One region of the Pseudomonas sp. GW821-FHT01A09 genome, then DNA from elsewhere that is predicted to be linked to it. Evidence: predicted binding sites of a transcription regulator. Region 1 holds the regulator's gene; each other region holds the start of a gene.
What was found. Region 1 encodes sigma-54, which starts transcription at its own class of promoters, with help from an activator protein. Its sites were predicted from a motif close to ANTGGCATNNANNTTGCTNT; they were not measured.
Positions count from the first base shown of each region.

Region 2: the regulator sigma-54 is predicted to act here: its motif matches at 5,339-5,358, upstream of AC3WJP_RS14975 (pilin).
Region 3: the regulator sigma-54 is predicted to act here: its motif matches at 1,800-1,819, upstream of nirB (nitrite reductase large subunit NirB).

Region 1 is NZ_JBYSWB010000030.1:26,742-33,859, forward strand. It holds gene AC3WJP_RS24825 (superoxide dismutase) at 1-47, shown strand, start outside; gene AC3WJP_RS24830 (ZIP family metal transporter) at 83-976, shown strand; gene AC3WJP_RS24835 (HPr family phosphocarrier protein) at 1,028-1,300, opposite strand; gene rapZ (RNase adapter RapZ) at 1,317-2,174, opposite strand; gene ptsN (PTS IIA-like nitrogen regulatory protein PtsN) at 2,177-2,641, opposite strand; gene hpf (ribosome hibernation-promoting factor, HPF/YfiA family) at 2,653-2,964, opposite strand; gene AC3WJP_RS24855 (RNA polymerase factor sigma-54) at 3,042-4,535, opposite strand; gene lptB (LPS export ABC transporter ATP-binding protein) at 4,718-5,443, opposite strand; gene lptA (lipopolysaccharide transport periplasmic protein LptA) at 5,443-5,985, opposite strand; gene lptC (LPS export ABC transporter periplasmic protein LptC) at 5,972-6,547, opposite strand; gene AC3WJP_RS24875 (KdsC family phosphatase) at 6,556-7,080, opposite strand; gene AC3WJP_RS24880 (KpsF/GutQ family sugar-phosphate isomerase) at 7,080-7,118, opposite strand, start outside.
Region 2 is NZ_JBYSWB010000011.1:138,772-145,889, forward strand. It holds gene AC3WJP_RS14945 (LLM class flavin-dependent oxidoreductase) at 1-174, opposite strand, end outside; gene yacG (DNA gyrase inhibitor YacG) at 567-770, opposite strand; gene coaE (dephospho-CoA kinase) at 767-1,387, opposite strand; gene AC3WJP_RS14960 (prepilin peptidase) at 1,388-2,257, opposite strand; gene AC3WJP_RS14965 (type II secretion system F family protein) at 2,259-3,476, opposite strand; gene pilB (type IV-A pilus assembly ATPase PilB) at 3,479-5,179, opposite strand; gene AC3WJP_RS14975 (pilin) at 5,407-5,808, shown strand; gene AC3WJP_RS14980 (pilin) at 5,895-6,311, shown strand; tRNA gene AC3WJP_RS14985 (tRNA-Thr) at 6,380-6,455, shown strand; gene AC3WJP_RS14990 (DUF3077 domain-containing protein) at 6,953-7,118, shown strand, end outside.
Region 3 is NZ_JBYSWB010000015.1:120,010-127,127, forward strand. It holds gene AC3WJP_RS17965 (bifunctional nitrate reductase/sulfite reductase flavoprotein subunit alpha) at 1-1,570, shown strand, start outside; gene nirB (nitrite reductase large subunit NirB) at 1,948-4,500, shown strand; gene nirD (nitrite reductase small subunit NirD) at 4,500-4,847, shown strand; gene pcaQ (pca operon transcription factor PcaQ) at 4,967-5,902, shown strand; gene bamJ (BamJ family beta-barrel-assembly machinery protein) at 6,067-6,855, shown strand.

The DNA of each region.
Region 1 (7,118 bases):
TCAACTGGGCTGAAGTCGAGCGCCGTTACCAGGCTGCCGTGGCCTGATCGGCACCTTTGCATGATTCTGCCCAAGGTCATTTATGCGTTCAGATAGTCTGTCAGTCAGCAGTGGGCGGATGTTTCGCCTCGCCATGGGAGTCCTGCTATTGCTGATCGGCATGGCGGCATTGGGTGGCATGGCCGTCGCCTGGCTCGACCTTGATCCGCGGATGATGCGGGCCTTGGAGGGCGGCGCGGTCTGCGCCTTGGGCACCGCGTTGGGCGCGGTCCCGGTGCTGGTGATCCGCAACATGCCCGTGGCGATCGCTGACTGCCTGTTGGGTTTCGGTGCGGGCGTCATGCTGGCCGCCACGGCGTTTTCATTGATCATTCCGGGGATCGATGCGGCGCAAAGCATCGGTCTTGGGCGTTGGGGCGCAGGTGGGGTGGTCAGCTTCGGCATTCTGTTCGGCGCGTTCTGCCTGTTCTTGCTGGATCGCAAGGTGTCGGCACCCACGCCGGACTTGCTGGTGATCGACCCGAATCGCCCGCATATCCCGCCGCGCATCTGGGTCTTCGTGATCGCTATCATTGCCCACAATATTCCTGAAGGCATGGCTGTGGGCGTATCGGCGGGCGGCGCCATGCCGGACGCCAACAGCCTGGCCATGGGCATCGCTCTGCAGGATGTGCCGGAAGGGCTGGTGATCGCGCTGGTGCTGGCCGGGGCAGGGATGTCGCGGTTCAAGGCGTTTCTGATCGGTGCCGCGTCCGGGCTGGTGGAGCCGGTGGCCGCGTTGATCTGCGCGTGGCTGGTACGCCTGGGGGAAATTCTGCTGCCACTCGGCCTGGCCTTCGCGGCGGGGGCCATGCTGTTGGTGGTAACTCAGGAAATCATTCCCGAATCCCGTGCCAATGGTCATCATCGACTGGCCAGTGCCGGATTGTGCGTGGGCTTTTGCCTGATGATGTTGATGGATACCGCATTGGGTTGAGTGGGGGGGGCTATAGCGGGGAGGGCAGCCTCCCGCTACAACTGCCAGGCATTATTCGCCTTCGTCGAACTTGTCATTGATCAGCTTTACCAATCCATCCAGTGCTTCCTGTTCCTGCTCGCCTTCGGTGCTCAGGTGAATCTGTGTGCCCTTGCCGGCGGCCAGCATCATCACGGCCATGATGCTTTTGCCGTCGACCATGGACGCGGGGGTGCGCCCCACACGGACCTGGCAGGGAAAACGGCCGGCGACGCCGACGAACTTGGCGGCCGCACGAGCATGCAAGCCGAGCTTGTTGATGATGGTGATTTCTAGAGCGGGCATCGCGGGGTGGGTCCTTTCAGCTGAGGTCGCGGTGGCGGACCTGGACATTCTTGAGGGTCGGTTGCAGCAGCTTGCCCAGCCGTTCGGTGAGGTACACCGAACGATGGTGCCCGCCAGTGCAGCCGATGGCGATCGTCACGTAAGCACGGTTGCTGGCGGCAAAGCGCGGCAGCCATTTGAGCAGGTAGCTGGAGATGTCCTGGAACATCTCTTCGACATCCGGCTGGGCGGCCAGATAATCGGCCACCGGTTGATCGAGCCCCGATTGCTCGCGCAATTCGGGCTTCCAGTAGGGATTGGGCAGGCAGCGCACGTCGAATACCACATCGGCGTCCACCGGCATGCCGCGCTTGAAGCCGAACGACTCGAACAGGAAGGCCGTACCTGCCTCGGGCTTGTCCAACAGCCGCAGCTTGATGATGTCGCGCAGCTGATAGAGGTTGAGGCTGGTGGTGTTGATCTTGAGATCGGAGAGGTCGGCAATCGGGCCCAGCAGCTCGCTTTCGACCCGGATGGCTTCGGCTAGCGAGCGATTGGCGCTGCTCAGTGGATGCCGGCGGCGGGTTTCGGAAAAGCGCTTGAGCAGGGTTTCTTCGTCGGCATCCAGATACAGCACATCGCATTGAATGTGGCGGCCGCGGACCTCATCGAGCAGCTCCGGGAAGCGGCTCAGGTGGCTGGGCAGGTTGCGGGCGTCGATGGAAACGGCCACCAGTGGCTGGGCCAGTTCGGTGTGGATCAACGCGCGCTCCGCCAACTCGGGCAGCAAGCCGGCCGGCAGGTTGTCGATGCAGTAGAAGCCGTTGTCTTCCAGTACATCCAGGGCTGTGCTCTTGCCGGAGCCGGAGCGGCCGCTGACGATGATCAAGCGCATGGTTAATGACCGTTCTGGGCGTCCAACACGACTTGGTACAGGGCCTCGCTGCTGCTGGCTCTGCGTAGGTTGTCACGAACTTCCTTGCGATCAAGCATGCTGGCAATCTGGCGCAACAACTCGAGGTGCGCATCGGTGGCGGCCTCGGGCACCAGCAGCACGAACAGCAGATCGACCGGCGCACCGTCGATCGCGTCGAAATCTATAGGGTGTTGCAGATGGAGCAGGGCGCTGATGGGTGAGTCGCAACCCTTCATGCGGCAATGAGGAATGGCGATACCGTTGCCGAAACCGGTGGAACCAAGCTTTTCACGAGCAAGCAGCGCTTCATATACGGCCTGCTTGGGCAGCGCGGGTACTTGTTCGGCGATCAGATCGGCGATCTTTTCGATGGCGCTTTTTTTACTGCTCCCCGGCACGTTCACGAGGGAACGGCCAGGGGTCAGGATGTTTTCAAGTCGGATCATGGGTTGGGGTATCAGCGAGCGGCAGCACCTTGAAGCTGGCTTAGCTGTTTTTCCTTATGCTTGAGCAATTGTCGGTCGAGCTTGTCGGTCAGCAGGTCGATGGCAGCGTACATGTCGTCATGTTCGGCGTTGGCAACGATATCCTTGGCGCCAGCGACGTGCAGGGTGGCTTCGATTTTCTGTTTCAGCTTCTCGACCTCCATGATCACCTGCACGTTGGTAATCTTGCCCACATGCCGCTCCAGTTTGGCGAGTTTTTCGCTTACGTAGCTGCGCATGGGGTCGGTCACATCCAGTTGATGTCCACTGATGTTGACTTGCATACCGCTTCTCCTTATTGCCAGTGCATAAAGAGACAGGCTGAACGCCTGCCACTGGAACGCTGTGGCGCATCCAGGCGCTACATCAACCGCTTGCGTTCACTGGAAGGTGCGATCCCCAGAGATTCGCGATACTTGGCGACAGTGCGACGTGCTACCTGGATGCCTTGTGCCTCCAGTAAACCAGCGATCTTGCTGTCGCTCAATGGCTTTTTCTGATTTTCCGCCGCGACCAGTTTCTTGATGATCGCGCGGATCGCCGTTGACGAGCATTCACCGCCTTCGGAGGTGCTGACATGGCTTGAAAAAAAGTATTTCAATTCATAGATGCCGCGGGGCGTATGCATGTATTTCTGCGTAGTGACCCGGGAAATCGTCGATTCGTGCATGCCGACCGCCTCGGCGATGTCATGCAGCACCAGCGGCTTCATGGCCTCATCGCCGTAATCGAGAAAGCCGCGCTGGTGCTCGACGATCTGCGTGGCGACCTTCATCAGGGTCTCGTTGCGGCTCTGCAGGCTCTTGATGAACCAGCGGGCTTCCTGCAACTGGTTGCGCATGAAGGTGTTGTCGGCGCTGGTATCGGCACGACGTACGAAGCCTGCGTACTGTGGATTGACGCGCAGGCGCGGCACGCTTTCTTGGTTCAGTTCCACCAGCCAGCGTTCGTTGTCCTTGCGCACGATCACATCAGGGACCACGTATTCGGGTTCGGAGGATTCGATCTGCGAGCCCGGGCGCGGGTTGAGGCTCTGGACCAGTTCGATGACCTGGCGCAGTTCGTCTTCCTTGATCTTCATGCGCCGCATCAGCTGGCTGTAATCGCGGCTGCCGAGCAGGTCGATGAAGTCGGTGACCAGGCGCTGCGCTTCAGCCAGCCAGCGGGTGCGCGGCGGCATCTGGCGCAGTTGCAGCAGCAGGCATTCGCTGAGGGTGCGCGCGCCGATCCCGGACGGCTCGAATTGCTGGATGCGGTGCAATACGGCTTCGACCTCGTCAAGCTCGATGTCAAGCTCGGGGTCGAAGGAGTCGCAGACTTCCTGCAGCGTCTCGTCCAGATAACCCTGGTTGTTGATGCAGTCGATCAAGGTTACCGCGATCAGGCGATCGGTGTCCGACATCGGCGCCAGGTTCAGCTGCCAGAGCAAATGGCTCTGCAGGCTTTCGCCGGCCGAGGTGCGAGTGGTGAAGTCCCACTCGTCGTCGTCATTGCTGGGCAGGCTGCTGGCGCTGGTCTGGTAGATGTCTTCCCAGGCGGTATCGACCGGCAGCTCGTTGGGTATACGCTCGCCCCATTCCCCTTCTTCAAGGTTGTCGACCGTGGGAGCGCTGCTCTCGAACGTGGGCTCCTGGATATCCGGAGTGGTTTTCTGTTCGATATTGTCCGCCAGCGGATCGCTGTTATCGAAGTCGTCACCTTCCTCCTGGCGTTCGAGCATAGGATTGGATTCCAGCGCTTCCTGGATTTCCTGCTGGAGGTCCAGGGTCGAGAGCTGGAGAAGGCGGATGGCCTGTTGCAACTGCGGTGTCATCGTCAGTTGCTGGCCCATTCTTAGGACGAGCGAGGGTTTCATGGCTGGGGCTTAACACCTTATTCGCCGGCGCAGAGCGCCATCCACTACAAGACGCCGAGGCGCCCGGCTTTATGTCGTAAGCAAATTATATGCCTGAAACCCGAGTGTTTGCCTAGAGCGTTTATCCAATTTCAACCAAAAGGTTTCATGGGCAGTGGAAAACGCTCCGGTTGCGGGTGCTTCTACAGGCGGAACTCGTGACCGAGGTAAACCTCTTTGACCAGTTCATTGGCCATGATAGCGGCTGCGTCGCCTTCGGCAATCAGCTGGCCATCATTGACGATGTAGGCGGTCTCGCAGATGTCCAGTGTCTCGCGCACATTGTGGTCGGTGATCAGTACTCCGATGCCCTTGGCCTTGAGGTGGTGGATGATCTGCTTGATGTCGCCGACCGAAATAGGGTCCACGCCCGCGAAGGGTTCGTCCAGCAGGATGAATTTCGGCGCCGTGGCCAGGGCCCGGGCAATCTCCACGCGGCGACGTTCGCCACCGGACAGGCTCATGCCGAGGTTGTCACGGATATGGGTGATGTGGAATTCCTGCAGCAGGCTTTCGAGTTCCTTGCGCCGGGCATCGCCGTCGAGCTCCTTGCGGGTCTCGAGGATGGCCATGATGTTGTCCGCGACCGAAAGCTTGCGAAAGATCGAGGCTTCCTGAGGCAGATAACCGATACCGGACTTGGCGCGACCGTGCATGGGCTGGTGGCTGACGTCTAGATCGTCGATCAGCACGCGCCCCTGATCGGCCTGGACCAGCCCGACGATCATGTAGAAGCAGGTGGTCTTGCCCGCGCCGTTGGGGCCCAGCAGGCCGACGATCTGCCCGCTGTCGATGGACAGGCTGACGTCGCGCACGACTTGCCGGCCCTTGTAGGCCTTGGCCAGGTGTTGTGCTTTGAGGGTCGCCATTACTGAGCCTTCTGGTCGGCGGGCTTGTTCTTCGGCTGGATCACCATGTCGATGCGAGGACGCGGCGCAGTGATCTTGGAGCCATTGCCACGGCCGGCGTTGACCACCTGTTTGACGGTGTCGTAGACGATCTTCTCGCCTTCGGAGGTGTTGCCGTCATTGATGACCTTGGCCTTGTCGATCAGCACGATGCGGTTCTGCGGCGCAAAGTACTGAATGGTCACGCCCCAGGCCTGAACGATAGGCTTGTCGACCTGCGGCTTCTGCTCGTAATAGGCCAGGTTGCCGACAGCCGTGAAGACGTCGACTTCACCGTTGGGCGCGCGCGTGATGGTCACCGTGTTGCCGGTGATTTTCAGCGTGCCCTGGGTGATGATCACGTTGCCCTTGTAGGTCGCAACGCCCTGCTTGTCATCGATCTGCGCGTCATCGGACTGGATATGAATAGGCTGATCGCGGTCTGTCGGCAGAGCCAAGGCGCTCGCGCTTCCCAGTGCTGCGCTCAGGCTGAGCAAAAAAGGGAGGGTTTTAACGAGCCTCATACTGTCCTCTTACGTTGGACAGCAGGTTCATCCTGCTGTCGTTCAAGTACGCCTTCATCCCTGTCGCCGTAGTGACACTGCCGGCAGCTTCGATTCTAACGTTTTGCTCGGTTTGCGCATATTGCTTCTGCGGGAAGACAGTCATGCGTGGGCCGGTGATGATGGTGGTGCGTTTCTTTTCGTCGGTGCGAGCGACCCTGACGTTTTCAATCAGCTCGACTTGGGTGCCGTCCGGATTGACCTCGGCGCGCACGCTCTGGATATGCCAAGGGAATTCGGTACCGCGGTACATGTTGACGTCTGGGGTGGTCACGTAGCTGATCTGGCTGACCTGCATGTGTTCGACCTTGTCCCCGGTCATCTCGTACTGGCGCTTGCCTTCCAGATTGAATTGCACGGTGTGGACGTTGGTCGCGTAATAGTCGATCTGCGTCGGATCCGCCTGTGCTGCGGCTGGCGGATCCAGCAGGCGCTCGGGGCTGATATTCCAGTAGCCCACGGCGACCAGCACGGCCGCCAGGACGAAGAGTATTAGAATGTTGCGAAACTTTTTGCTCGGCATATCTGACTCTACAGGTAGTCGGCGTAAGCCGCGTCGAGGTTGCCCTGAGCCTGCAGGATCAGCTCGCAGAACTCGCGGGCAGCGCCTTCACCGCCGCGCGCCTGGGTAACCCCGTGGGCGTGCTCGCGGACGAAAGGTGCAGCGTTGGGTACAGTCATGCCCAATCCGACCCGGCGAATCGCCGGAAGGTCAGGCAGATCGTCGCCCAGATAGGCGACCTGTTCGTAGCTCAGGCCCAGCTCGGCCATCAACTGCTCGAGCACCACGCGTTTGTCTTCGCGCCCCTGTACCAGGTGGGCGACGCCCAGCGCCTTGGCACGACGTTCGACCATGGGCGACTTGCGTCCGGTAATGATAGCGATGGTCACACCCGAGGCGATCAGCATCTTGAAGCCCTGGCCGTCGAGGGTGTTGAAGGCTTTCATCTCGCTGCCGTCTTCAAGGAAGTACAGGCGGCCATCGGTAAGGATGCCATCGACATCGAAAACCGCCAGTTTGACGGGCTTGCCGCGTTCTAGCAAATTCATGGTCATCAAATGACTCCGGCACGCAGCAAGTCGTGCATGTTGAG
Region 2 (7,118 bases), on a different contig from region 1:
GCGCAGGGTCAGCTGCTTGTTGTACTCGAAACGCCAGTCGGTGCTGCGTGGCAAGGCCGAGGCGCTCCAGCCGCCGGACTGCACCGGCAGGAACAGGCCAAGCATCAGCGGTTGTGCGAAAGCACGGGAGACAGGGCTGTCGGGAAAATCCAGGGGCGAGGGCAACAAGGGCAAAGGACACACTCCGACGTTTACGTTCGTCAGAGGGTGATTGCAACGGCTGTGCCGCTAGCATGGGATCGGTTGCAGGCTACTGAAAAGTCAGTAGATTTTCAGCTTTGATGGCATCCCGAGCAGGTTGTAGCGCTGTTGCAACCCAGGCTTTCTGTACACCAACTGTTGCCGCAGCAACACCCTGTAGCGAGGGGGCTTGCCCCCGACTGCGGTGTATCAGTCAACTCACCTATGGCCGACACACCCTGTCGGGGGCAAGCCCCCTCGCTACAGCCGGTGTGCAGGAGCACGCTCTGCCCACAAAAAGGCCCTTTGCAACACCCCTGACCTGAAGCGAACACCTGTGGGAGCAAGGCTTGCCCGCGAAGAGGCCCACAGCCCTCACCAACAGATCAATGCTCACGCGGCGGCAAATCATCCGAGAACAAATCATCCTCAGCATCCGGGCTAACCGGGATCTTGTGCTCCTCCGACGCCCAGGCGCCCAAGTCGATCAGTTTGCAGCGGTCGGAGCAGAACGGGCGATTGGCGTTGGCCGCATTCCACTCCACAGGCGCGCCGCAGGTAGGGCATTCGACGGTCAGGGGTTGGCTCATTCAGGGGCTCCAGGCAATGTCAGGTAAAAGTGATGCAGACGGTCGACCTCGCTGTGCAGCCAGGCCAGATCACGGTCGTTGAGCACCACGTCGTCGGCCAGCGCCAGGCGTTGTTCACGACTGGCCTGAGCCTTGAGGATGGCCTCGACCTGCTCCGGGGTCGTAGTGTCGCGCTTCAGCGTGCGCTCGCGTTGCAGCTGCGCCGGCGCGTCGATCACCAACAAGCGGTCGGTGCGCTTGTACTGCCCGGACTCCACCATCAACGGTGACACGAACACCGCATAAGGCGAAGTGGCCTGAGCCAGGTTATCGGCAATTTCCTGTGCGATCAGCGGATGCAGCAGCGCCTCGACCCAGCGCCGCTGCTCTGCGTCCTCGAAGATGCGTTTGCGCAGCGCCTGCCTATCCAAGGCACCGCTGGGCTGCAGAATCTCGGCACCAAAATGCTCGGCCAGTTTTTGCAAAGCGGGGCGCCCAGGCTCGACGACCCAGCGCGCAGCCTGGTCGGCATCGACCACATGAATCCCATGCGCGGCGAAGCGCTCGGCAGCGGCGCTCTTGCCGCTGCCGATGCCGCCGGTCAGGCCCAGCACCCAGGTTTTTGCAGCTGTGGTCATTTAGAATCCGGCGAATTGCAGGTACGAAGCGGTTATTTGACCACCCCACAGCAATGCAATCCACCCCGCAATCGCCAGATAAGGACCAAAGGGGATCGGCGTGCTGGTGGCCTGGTCACGCAGCTTCAACAGCATGACCCCAAGCACCGCACCCACCAGCGACGACAGCAGTACCGTCAGCGGCAAAATCTGCCAGCCGCCCCAGGCGCCGAGCATGGCCAGCAACTTGAAATCCCCGTAGCCCATGCCCTCCTTGTCGGTCACCAGCTTGAACAGCCAGAACACCAGCCACAGCGAGAGATAGCCGAACACCGCGCCCCACAGCGCGCTGGAGAGATCGGTGAGCAGGCCGAAGTTGTTGACGATCAGGCCTAGCCAGAGCAAAGGCAGCACGATGGCGTCGGGGAGGAGTTGGCGGTCGATGTCGATCATGCTCATCGCCAACAGGCCCCAGGTCAGGAGCATGAAAGCCCCTGCCGGGTAGCCGAAGCCGAAGTGGTAGGCGATGAAGGCGGTTAGCAGGCCGCTCGCCAGCTCCACGAGTGGGTAACGCTTGCTGATGGGGGCCTGGCAGGCGGAGCAGCGGCCTTTGAGAAACAGGTAGCTGATGATCGGGATGTTTTCGCTGGCGCGGATCTTGTGATTGCAGTGCGGGCAGGTGGAGTTGGGGAGGATCAGGCTGTAGCGTTCGGGCTGCGGCTCGGCTGGGAGGTCGAGGATTTCTCGGGATTGGGCCTTCCAGTCGCGGTCGAGCATGATCGGGAGGCGGTGGATCACGACGTTGAGGAAGCTGCCGACGAGAAGGCCGAGGAGCAGGGAACAGAGGGTGAAGGCCAGGGGGGAGCTGGCCAGGAATTCGGGTAGGGACATGTTATACGACGTTGCCGAGTTGGAAGATTGGGAGGTACATGGCGACGACGAGGCCGCCTACCACCACGCCAAGTATCGCCATGATAAAAGGTTCCATTAGGCTGGTGAGGCTATCTACCATGTTGTCTACTTCTACCTCATAAAAGCCTGCTACTTTGTCTAGCATTTCATCTAGAGCACCTGACTCCTCTCCGATGGCAGTCATTTGTATAGCCAAACTGGTGAATACGCCTGTGGAACGCATAGAAACATTTAACTGAGTACCAGATGATACATCCTGTTTTATTTTGCCTACTGCGTTTTTGAACACTACATTCCCTGTGGCGCCCGAAACTGAATCTAATGCTTCGACAAGAGGGACGCCAGCGGCGAAAGTAGTCGATAGTGTACGTGCGTATCGTGCTATCGCAGATTTATAAAGTATCTGTCCCACAATTGGCAGCTTAAGCAGCAGCCTATCAATGCCATCTCGCATTCGCTGGCTTTTTTTGAGTGCATATTTGAAGCTATACATTATTCCCACCAATGCAATCAAGACTATCCACCACCACTCCTGTAGATAGCGAGATATGCTAATTACAAACTGGGTAAAGGCTGGTAGTCCAGCGCCAAATCCCGAAAAAACTATCTCGAACTGAGGTACGACCTTGATTAGCAAGATTGCAGAAACGATGCATGCGACTACTACTACAGCGATGGGATAAGTCATTGCTTTTTTGATTTTAGCTTTAAGTGCCTCAGTTTTTTCCTTGTATGTTGCTACCCTGTCGAGCAAGGCCTCAAGGGCGCCGGCTTGTTCGCCTGCATTGACTAAGTTGCAGTAAAGATCATCAAAGTATTGGGGCTTCTGCATTAAAGCGCTTGCAAAGCTATTGCCCGCTGAGACCTCGAGTTTTAACTCAAGGATGAGATCTCGCATCTTTGGGTTGTCAACACCCTCCGCGATGATGTCGAATGATTGTAGCAATGGTACGCCTGCCCTCATCATCGTTGACATCTGACGGGTAAAGAGAGCAATGTCCATGGGCTTTATTTTTTTGCCCTTTCCAAACAAGGGTGCGCTTTTTTTACGGACTTTTTGTGGGGTTATCCCCTGTTTGCGTAAATGGGCTTTTACAATGGCAATATTGATCCCGGTGGTCTCTCCGGAAATTTTAGCGCCCTTGCGATCCGAGCCTTCCCAAGTGTAAACCGTGGTTTTTACAGGTTTGGGGGCCATGTTTAATCCTTGGTTACCCGGTTGATTTCGGCTAAGCTAGTTACTCCCTGCATTACCTTCGATAGTCCAGAAGAGCGGAGATCTTTGAATCCCTCTCTGCGCATCTGGTCAGCAATTTCGATCGAGTTTGCAGACTCCATAATTAGCCGTTGTAGTGCTTGAGTGTTTTTGACAACTTCATATATTCCTTGTCGCCCCTTGTATCCACCGGTGCATTGTTCGCACCCCACGGGTTCATACACTATGAATGAGCCGATTTTGTCGGCCGGGAATCCCTCTGCTATTAGTGCTTCTCTAGGAATATCTGATGTCTTTTTGCAGTGAGTGCATAGCTTTCTAGTAAGTCGTTGCGCAATGATCAAGTTGACCGATGTAGCGATGTTAAATCCTGCAACACCCATGTTCTGCAACCTGGTCAACGTCTCTGCGGCGCTATTTGTGTGGAGGGTGGAAAGTACCAAGTGACCAGTTTGTGCAGCTTTTATGGCAATCTCGGCGGTTTCCAGATCTCGAATTTCCCCTACCATAATGACGTCAGGGTCTTGGCGTAGAAAAGAGCGTAGAGCTGAGGCAAAGTCCAGGCCTTGACGGTTGTTGACGTTAACCTGGTTAATACCTTCCATGTTTATTTCTACGGGGTCTTCTGCAGTAGAAATATTTATGTCTACCGTATTGAGAATGTTGATGCCTGTGTAGAGGGAAACAGTTTTTCCCGATCCCGTGGGGCCAGTGACCAATATCATGCCTTGGGGCTGGCGTAGTGCTTGAAGGTAGAGTTCTTTCTGTTCCGGTTCATACCCAAGGGCATCAATACCCATCTGCGCACTCGACGGGTCCAGAATACGCATTACGATTTTTTCGCCCCACAAAGTAGGGAGTGTATTGACTCGGAAGTCGATTGCTTTATTTTTGGAAATACGCATTTTGATACGGCCATCTTGCGGTTTCCGACGCTCGGATATATCCAGGCTCGCCATTACTTTCAGGCGTGCCGCAATACGATTAGCCAGATTAATAGGAGGTTTCGCGATTTCCCTCAGCATCCCGTCTGTGCGAAATCTGACTCTATAGGTTTTTTCATATGGTTCGAAATGCAGATCTGAGGAGCCGCCACGGATAGCATCCAATAGCATTTTATTTACAAATCGGACCACTGGCGCGTCGTCTGCGTCTTGGCCCGCAATAGGTTCATTGCGATCGTCGCCGACTGACTCGACATCCATGCCATCGAGATCGACATCTGCCATGTCTTCGAGGCCGGTGGCGCCGTTATCGAAAAATTTTTCTATCGCTTCAGTCAGCTTGTCGTCTTCGACAAGTATCGCTTCTGCAGTCAGACCTGTACTAAACTGAATGTCGTTTATAGCCTGGTGGTTGGTTGGATCGGAGAGGCCGATGAACAGCTTATTGCCTCTGCGCCAGAGTGGAAGTGCATGGTGCTGGCGAATGAGCTTTTCGCTGATGACGCCTTGCGGCTGACTTTCCCTGTCAAGCGTTTTTAGGTCAAGCAAGGAAACGCCGAATTGATCGGCAGCCACTTCCGCCACTTCACGGCTGTTCGCCAGCTTATTTTGGACCAGAAAATGGACGAATGGTGTTTTGGTTCGCTGTGCCTGAGCGAACGCTTGCTGCGCGCTTTTGTCTGTCAGGATCTCCGCGAGCACCAGTTGCTTGGCCAAGCCGGATAAGGCGATATCGTTCATATAGGTACCTAAAACACCGAATTGGGAGAGTTATAGCGTAGTCGAGCTCTGGAGCCAAATCTCCCCGTCAAAGTGACAAAAAACGTCATAAATCTACCTTTTGCGCGTTATGTATGCGCCGAAATTCGTGCAGAGATCGCCTCGTGAGGGGGAGCGAAAAGTGGCATGGAGTTTGCTAAATACAACTCAGGCCTGAGGGCTTCAAAAATCTGACTTCGGAGAAGTATATGAAAGGGCAAAAAGGTTTTACGCTTATCGAACTGATGATCGTGGTTGCAATCATTGGTATCTTGGCCGCTATCGCTATTCCTGCCTACTCGAAGTACCAGGCGCGCGCTAAGACTTCAGCCGGCCTTGCTGAAATTTCGGCTCTGAAAACAAACTTTGAAGATCAACTGAACCAAGGGAATACGCCCGCTACAGTAGCGGATCTTGGCGGTGTTTCCCCAACGCCTAACTGCACAATTACCTTCACCACCGGCGTTACAGGCACTTTAGTTTGCACCTTGGCGAATGCGCCAGCCTCTGTTAGTGGCGGCGTTATTACTCTTACTCGCAACGCATCTACCGGGTGGACTTGCTCCACAAACGCTTCTATCGGTGCAGATTTGAAGCCTAAAGGCTGCTGATGCTGAATCTGTAATTTAACGGTACTGCTGTAGATAAAGCCCCGTATATTAGGGGCTTTATTTTTTGCGATACTGGAGTTTCGATGATGAATCAGCAAAAAGGATTTAATCTCATTGAATTGATGATTGTCGTTGCCATAGTTGGGGTGCTGGCTGCAATCGCTATACCCTCTTATTCCAAATATTTGGCAAAAGCGAAAGTAGTTGCGGGGGTTGAGGAGACCTCGTCGCTCACGAAGGTATTCGAAGTTAACCTGAGCCAGGGTTATAGTATATCCGGTCCTAGTGATATAGGGGGCCCTTCCAGTAGCGCAAACTGTAATCCTGTGACCGCATCTTATGATTCTGTAAGTGGTATTGGGTCCGTTGGATGTACGTTAATTAATGCTCCTGCAAGTGTCTCAGGCCAAGTCATAACGTGGACGCGTAACGCGTCAGGGGCTTGGGCTTGTTCTACCACAGCGTCTTTAGTTTATGCTCCAATGAGTTGCCCGGGATCATAGATGTAGTTATGTCTAAAATCTGCCGTTGCGGCACGCGATTTGTAATGTTATTTTGCGTGGTACGAAAAGCCGGTGTAGCTCAGTCGGTAGAGCAGCGCACTCGTAACGCGAAGGTCGTAGGTTCGATTCCTATCTCCGGCACCATTTCCCTTCTCCTGCATCCCCAGCCGCTCAGTGCGGTTTTTTTGCGTCCTGATTTTTACTCGAATACTACCGCCCGACATGCCCCGCAACGTGTCTGCAGATCAAGGCCATTGCAGCCCTCCCTGATGCTCGGTATCGTTCGCCCCGTCGCTGCACATTCAGCGACCGGGTTTGACGGCCCGATCAACTCTAGGCGCACAGGCGCCCCCATGACGATTGCAGGCGCTTTTTTGTGCCTGCACATTTTGTTATGGCGGCTGTGCGTGGGAGACCTTCGGGTCTGCCGGGTTCCTAGAGTTCCGGTCCGTCAACCTGCGCACAGTTGCCACCCTCATTCGTTTGACGGCGAACCGTGGCAGCTCCTCAACTCTAGGAGTTACACCAATGCCTATTATCGTATTGCCCAATTTTCGAGCCCGCCGGCCTGATAACCTCTCGTATGAGTGTCTCCGCTCACCGGCCACTCTGCGTCCAACGCCGAGCCACGGAGATGCCCAATGAAAAAACCATTGGTCACGAGAGAGCAAAAATTTTCAGACTACGGGTCAGATGGCGAAAAGGACTATGTATTCGCCGTAAACGCGGGAGTAAACGGTGATCGTGCGCTCCACCAAGCGTCCGACCTGATCGCGAGTGCCTTGGAGGCAGTAAAGGATGCCGCCA
Region 3 (7,118 bases), on a different contig from region 1:
GGGTGAAGTGGCGCCGAGCGAGCTTGCCGATGCGGCCAGCCTGTTGCTGATCGCCAGCACGTTTGGCGACGGCGACGCCCCGGACAATGGCGCGGCCTGGTGGACGGCGCTGCAAGGCGAGGGGGCCGGCGATTGCTCCCATTGGCGTTACGCGGTGCTGGCGCTGGGCGATTCCAGCTACGAGCAGTTCTGTGGCTTCGGTCGCAAGCTCGATGAACGCCTGCACAGCCTCGGTGCCCAGCGTCTGCTGGCGCGGGTGGAATGCGAGCCTGACTACGACGAATCGGCGAACGCCTGGCTTGCCTCGGTGCAAGCCGCGCTGGCCACTACGGCGGACAATTTCGGGGGCAAGCTCGCTCGCCACACGGACGCAGTGGCACCCACTGATCTAACCCGTAGCGAGGGGGCTCGCCCCCGAACAATCCCCCTGCCGCCACCATCCCCAGCCCCCCTCTACAGCAAACGACGCCCCTACAAGGCCCGTCTGCTGCACAACCACCTGCTCAACAGCCCCGGCACGCAGAAGGAAACCCGCCATGTCGCCTTCGACCTCACCGACAGTGGCTTCGATTACCAGGCCGGCGACGCCCTGGGGGTATGGCCCAGCAACTGCCTGACGCTGGTCGAAGACCTCCTCGCTACCCTGCGCCTGGACAGCGGCCAGTCCGTGACCCTCAAGGACCAGGGCGATATGCCCTTGGCTGTGGCTTTGCAAAAGCATCTGGATATCTGCCGCATCACCCCGGACTGGTTGCACACCGTTGCCGAGCAAAGCAACAGCGCCTTGCTCACCGAACTGCTGGCGCCCCAGCACCAGACCCGGCGCAAGGAGTGGCTCTGGGGGCGGCAACTGGTGGATCTGCTCCACGAGTTCCCGGTCGAGCTCGACGTCGCCCAACTGCTCGGCTTGCTCAAGCCCCTGCAACCGCGGCTGTACTCCATCAGTTCGAGCCCCAAGGTCACCCCGCACGAGGTGCACCTGACCGTTTCGACCGTGCGCTATCGCTGCAACGAGCGCGCCCGCAGCGGCGTGTGTTCGGGTTTTCTGGCTGATCGCGCGCAGCAGGCGCTGGTGCCGATCTTCACCCAGCGCTCGGCGCACTTTCGCGTACCTGCCGACCCCCATGCACCGATGGTCATGGTCGGCCCGGGCACCGGCGTGGCGCCGTTCCGCGCCTTTTTGCAGGAACGCCAGGCCATCGGCGCGCCGGGCAAGAATTGGCTGCTGTTCGGCGAGCAGCGTCAGGCCAGCGACTTCTATTACCGCGACGAGCTGCTGGCATGGCAGCGCGATGGTCACCTGCAGCGCCTGGACACGGCGTTTTCCCGCGATCAGGAAGCCAAGGTCTATGTGCAACAACGCCTGCTCGAACAGGGCGCGCAGTTGTGGCAATGGCTGGAGGAGGGTGGGCACTTTTATGTGTGCGGAGATGCGAGCGCCATGGCCAGGGATGTCGACGCCGCGCTGCGGCAGGTGGTGGCCCAGCATGGCGGCATGAGCGCCGAGCAGGCGCAGCAATATGTGCAGAATTTGAGCAGCACCCGGCGTTACGTGCGAGATGTGTACTGAAACGATGCATCGCGCACCTCAACGCACCGCGTTGGCCCACATCCACCCTGTAATGAGGGGCCCACATCACCATAAGCCAACCCTGTAGTGAGGGGGCTTGCCCCCGAGAGGCCAGTACTGACCCCGCGCGGTGTAACACCCCCGGCCCTTCGGGAGCAACCCCCTCACCACAGGACATAAACACGGTTTGTGAGGGGTTTAGCCCACCCGGCACATGAACAATCGCAAACCTGGCACAGATGCTGCTTTTAATCCTTCACTGACCCGCCGACCACCTTCGGCGAGTGCACAACCCAGATCGAATACCAGGCAAAGGCGCCTGGAGCTTAACGGCTCCAGGCGTCTTTTTTTTTGCCTTTTTTTACCGAGGAATCGCCATGAATGCGCCAATGAGCATCGAGCCGCGGGAAAGACTGATCGTCATCGGTAACGGCATGGTCGGCCACCACTGCGTCGAACAACTGATCGAGCGCGGGGCGCTGAATCGCTTCGAGGTGCGGGTCTTCGGCGAGGAGCGTCAGCGCGCCTACGACCGCGTGCACCTGTCCGAATACTTCAGCGGCTCCGATGCCGAGGCGCTGGCGCTGGGCGAGGCCGATCTATACGGTCGTCACGGCGTGCATCTGCATTTGAGTGAAGCGGTGCTCGAGATCGATCGCGAACGCTGTGAAGTGGTCACCGCGCACGGCCGCTACGGCTACGATCGGCTGGTGCTGGCCACCGGCTCCTATCCCTTCGTGCCGCCGATCAGCGGCTCCGAGGGCAATGCCCGGCTGGTCTACCGCACCTTGGACGATCTGGACAGCATTCGCGCGGCGGCGGCCAACGCTCGCCGTGGCGTGGTGGTGGGGGGCGGCCTGCTCGGTCTGGAGGCCGCGAATGCCTTGAAGTCCCTGGGCCTGGAGGCTCATGTGGTGGAATTCGCGCCGCGCTTGATGCCGGTGCAACTCGACAGCGACGGCGGCGCTGCCTTGCGCGCGCAGATCGAGGCGTTGGGCGTCGGCGTGCACACCTCCCGCGCCACTCAGTCGGTGGCGGCGGGTGAGGACTATCGCTATCGGATGAATTTCGACGGTGGCGAGTTTCTCGAGACCGACCTGATCGTCTTCTCGGCCGGCATTCGCCCGCAGGATGCGCTGGGGCGCGACAGTGGCCTGGAGATCGCCGCGCGCGGTGGCGTGGTGATCGACGAGCACTGTCGCAGCAGCGATGCGCGGATCTTCGCCATCGGTGAGTGCGCCTCCTGGAACGGCAGCGTCTTCGGCCTGGTCGCGCCGGGCTACAGCATGGCGCGCAATGTCGCCAGTGCCTTGGCGGGTGAGGCGGCGGCGACCTTCGGCGGTGCCGACATGTCCACCAAGCTCAAGCTGCTGGGGGTCGACGTCGGCTCCATCGGCGATGCCCACGCCGCCACGCCGGGGGCCAGGAGCTATCGCTTCATCGACGAGGCCAACGCCAGCTACCGGCGCTTGGTGGTGGATGCCGAGGGCAAGCGGGTCATCGGCGCCGTGCTGGTCGGCGACAACAGCTACTACGACACCTTGCTGCAGTATGTACAGAACGGCATCAAGCTGCCGGCAGATCCTGCCAGTCTGATTCTGCCGCAGTCCGAAGGCACGCCGAGCCTGGGCGCCGATGCGTTGCCGGATACCGCCACTATTTGCTCGTGCCACAACGTCACCAAGGGCGCGATCTGCACGGCCATCGACAGCGGCTGCGCCGAGTTGCCCCAGCTCAAGGCGCAGACCAAGGCCTGTACCGGCTGTGGTGGCTGCGCGGCGTTGCTCAAGCAGGTCTTCGAGCACGAGCTGATCGCCCGCGGCGTGGCGGTAGACAAGAGCCTGTGCGAACACTTCGCCTACACCCGCCAGGAGCTCTATGCCCTCGCTCGCGTCGAGGGCATTCACAGCTTCGATGAAATGCTCGCCAGGCATGGACGTGGCCACGTCGGCTGCGATATCTGCAAACCCACGGTAGCCAACGTGCTGGCCTCGTGCTGGAACCGGCCGATCATGGACCCGTCGCTGGTGCCGCTGCAGGACACCAACGACACCTTCATGGCCAACATGCAGAAGAACGGCACTTACTCGGTGGTGCCGCGCATCCCGGGTGGCGAAATCACCCCGGACAAGCTCATCGCCATCGGCGCGGTGGCGAAAAAATACGACCTCTATACCAAGATCACCGGCGGCCAGCGCATCGACCTGTTCGGCGCGCAGTTGCACGAACTGCCGGATATCTGGAGCGAACTGATCGCCGCTGGCTTCGAGACCGGCCACGCCTACGGCAAGTCGACGCGCACGGTGAAGTCCTGCGTGGGTAGCACCTGGTGCCGCTATGGCGTGCAGGACAGCGTGCAGATGGCGCTGCTGATCGAGGATCGCTACAAGGGCCTGCGTTCGCCGCACAAGCTCAAGTTCGCGGTATCGGGCTGCACCCGCGAATGCGCCGAAGCGCAGAGCAAGGACGTCGGCGTGATCGCCACCGAGAAGGGCTGGAATCTGTACATCGCCGGCAACGGCGGCATGCGTCCGCGGCATGCCGAGCTGTTCGCCACCGATCTGGACGACGCGACGCTGATTCGCTACATCGATCGCTTTTTGATGTTCTACATCCGTACCGCCGACAAGTTGCAACGCACTTCGGTGTGGCGCGAGAGCCTGGAGGGCGGCCTGGCGTTTCTCAAACAGGTAGTCATCGACGACAGCCTGGGGTTGGGTGCCGAACTGGAAGCACAGATGCAACTGGTGGTGGATCGCTATGAATGCGAATGGGCGAATGCCTTGAAAGACCCGGAGAAACTCAAGCGCTTCCGCACCTTCGTCAACGACAAGCGCAGCGATCCGGACATTCAATTCATCAAAGAGCGCGAGCAACGTCGGCCCGCGCCAATGGTGCAGCTGATTGCCGTGACCGAGGAGGTGCTGTGATGGCTCAGGTACAGGTGCAACAACGTTGGCAGCGGATATGCGCCGTGAGTGATCTGGTGGCGCAGTCGGGGGTGGTGGCTTGGCTGAATGGCGAGCAGGTGGCGCTGTTCTATCTGCCGGAGCGAAGCCCGCCGATCTATGCGGTGGCCAATCGTGATCCGCAGTCGGGGGCCAACGTGATCGGCCGCGGCATCGTCGGCTTGCTCAAGGGCGAGTTGGTGGTGGCGGCGCCGTTGTACAAGCAGCATTTCAGCCTGGTCAGTGGGTGCTGCGTCGAAGACCCGAAGCAGGCGCTGGCGACTTGGGCAGTGCGGTTGGCGGGTGACGCCGTGGAAGTTACCCTGTAGCGAGGGGGCTTGCCCCCGAAGATTTGTCCGGCGGCACCTTTGTAGCGGGCCGATATCTTTCGGGGGCAAGCCCCCTCGCCACAGGGTGAATGCGCTTTGTTCCTGCTACGATGCGCGCCATGAACCTCGATACCCGGATCAAATTCCGCCATTTGCTGTGTTTCCTCGAAATCGCGCGCCAGGGCAGCTTCGCCAAGGCCGCCGATGCCGTGGCGATCAGCCAGCCGGCGATCTCGAAGACCCTCAAGGAGCTCGAAGAGCTGCTCGAAACCCGGCTGTTCGAGCGGGACAAGAACGGCGTCGAACTGACCCCGGCCGGCATCCGTTTCATGCGCTATGCGGCGCCCTGCGTGCAGGCCCTGCGCGACGGTGTCAGCACCCTGCGCAGCGAGGAGCACGAGCCGCCACAGGTGCGTGTCGGCATCCTGTCGACGGTCGAAAGCCAGCTCATGCCCGAGGTCCTCAAGCGCCTGCACGAGCGTCATGACGCCCTGGTGGTCAGTGTGTCCACCGGGCCCGGCGCTTATCTGTTGGGGCAACTGCATGTCGGCGACCTTGATCTAGTGATCGGCCGCATGACCGATAGCCCGCAGATTCAGGGCCTGATCTTCGAACACCTGTACAGCGAAGCCATGGCTCTGGTGGTGCGCACCGGCCATCCGTTGCTGGCCGCGCAACCGCTGGAGCGCAGCCAGATCAGCCGTTATCCGCTGGTGCTGCCGCTGGCCGGCACGACCATTCGCAAACACGCCGATAGTCTGTTCGTGCAATGCGCCGTCAGCCCGTCTTCGCAAAGAGTCGAAACACTTTCCCCGACCCTCAGCCGCCGCTACGTGCAAACCAGCGATGCGATCTGGGTCGCGCCTCGGGATGCGGTACGCCTGGACGTCAGCCAGGGCGAGTTGCACGAGTTGCAATTGGGTGTCAGCGAGCCGGGTGGTTCGGTGGGCATCTGCAGCAACGCTGCGCGGGCCTTGCCATTGCCGGCGCAATGGTTATGTGAGGTGGTTCGCGAGGTGGCCGTGGAGTACCGCCAGGCGAGCGAAGCGGGCTGACTGCGGTTTTCCCCCGGTCGCGACTCCCGGCAAGATGAAATCCTTGTAATACCTGAACTTATCCCCCTTTAGTGCCTCTCATGCCGGTAGCCATTGGTCGTGGCCGCCTGATAAGCTCGCGGCTTTACTCGAATGCCCTATTGGCGCATGAACAAGGAAATAGCATGAAACAGCATCGGTTGGCAGCGGCGATCGCCCTGGTTGGTTTGGTACTCGCAGGCTGCGATCAGCACGCCAGTGTCGAGCTGAAAACACCGGCGCAGAAAGCTTCTTATGGTATCGGCCTGAACATGGGCAAGAGCCTGGCGCAAGAAGGCATGGACGACCTGGATTCCAAGGCCGTGGCTCAAGGTATCGAAGATGCCGTGGGCAAAAAGCCTCAGAAACTCAAGGACGACGAATTGGTCGCCGCTTTTGCCGATCTGCAGAAGCGCGCTGAAGAGCGCATGGCCAAGATGAGCGCCGAAGCTGAATCCGCCGGCAAGAAATTCCTCGAAGAAAACGGCAAGAAGGAAGGCGTGGTCACCACCGCTTCCGGCCTGCAGTACCAGATCATCAAGAAAGCCGATGGCCCGCAGCCCAAGCCGACTGACGTGGTCACCGTTCATTACGAAGGCAAGCTGATCGACGGCAAGGTCTTCGACAGCTCCATCGAGCGTGGTAGCCCGATCGACCTGCCAGTCAGCGGCGTGATCCCGGGTTGGGTCGAAGGTCTGCAACTGATGCACGTTGGCGAGAAGGTCAAACTGTTCATCCCGGCCAACCTGGCCTACGGTGCCCAGAGCCCGAGCCCGGCGATCCCTGCCAACTCGGTTCTGGTGTTCGACCTGGAGCTGATCGCCATCAAGGATCCGTCCAAGGCCGATGCCGGTGCACCTGAGCAGTCGCCGGAAGAAGACGAAGGCGCGCCAGACGACGCACCGGCAGCTCCAGCTGCTCCAGCCAAGAAGTAAGTCTGCTGGATTGTCCTGCAAACGCCCCGTCTCGACGGGGCGTTTGCGTTTCTGCGAATTGATTATGCCGATGGATGCCGATTTTTTTCGAACTGCTGCAAATGCCTGTAGTCACAGCTCTACGCCCTCATGGCGTTAGCCGTAAGAGGCTGTCCAGTCAACGAAAATCTTCGTTTTTTATGTGAGTAAAAAACGCGCGATCTGTGCTCGGCCCTTGTATCTCGGGGGCCGACAGGCCTTAATTTGCCTCTGTTCACAAGGTT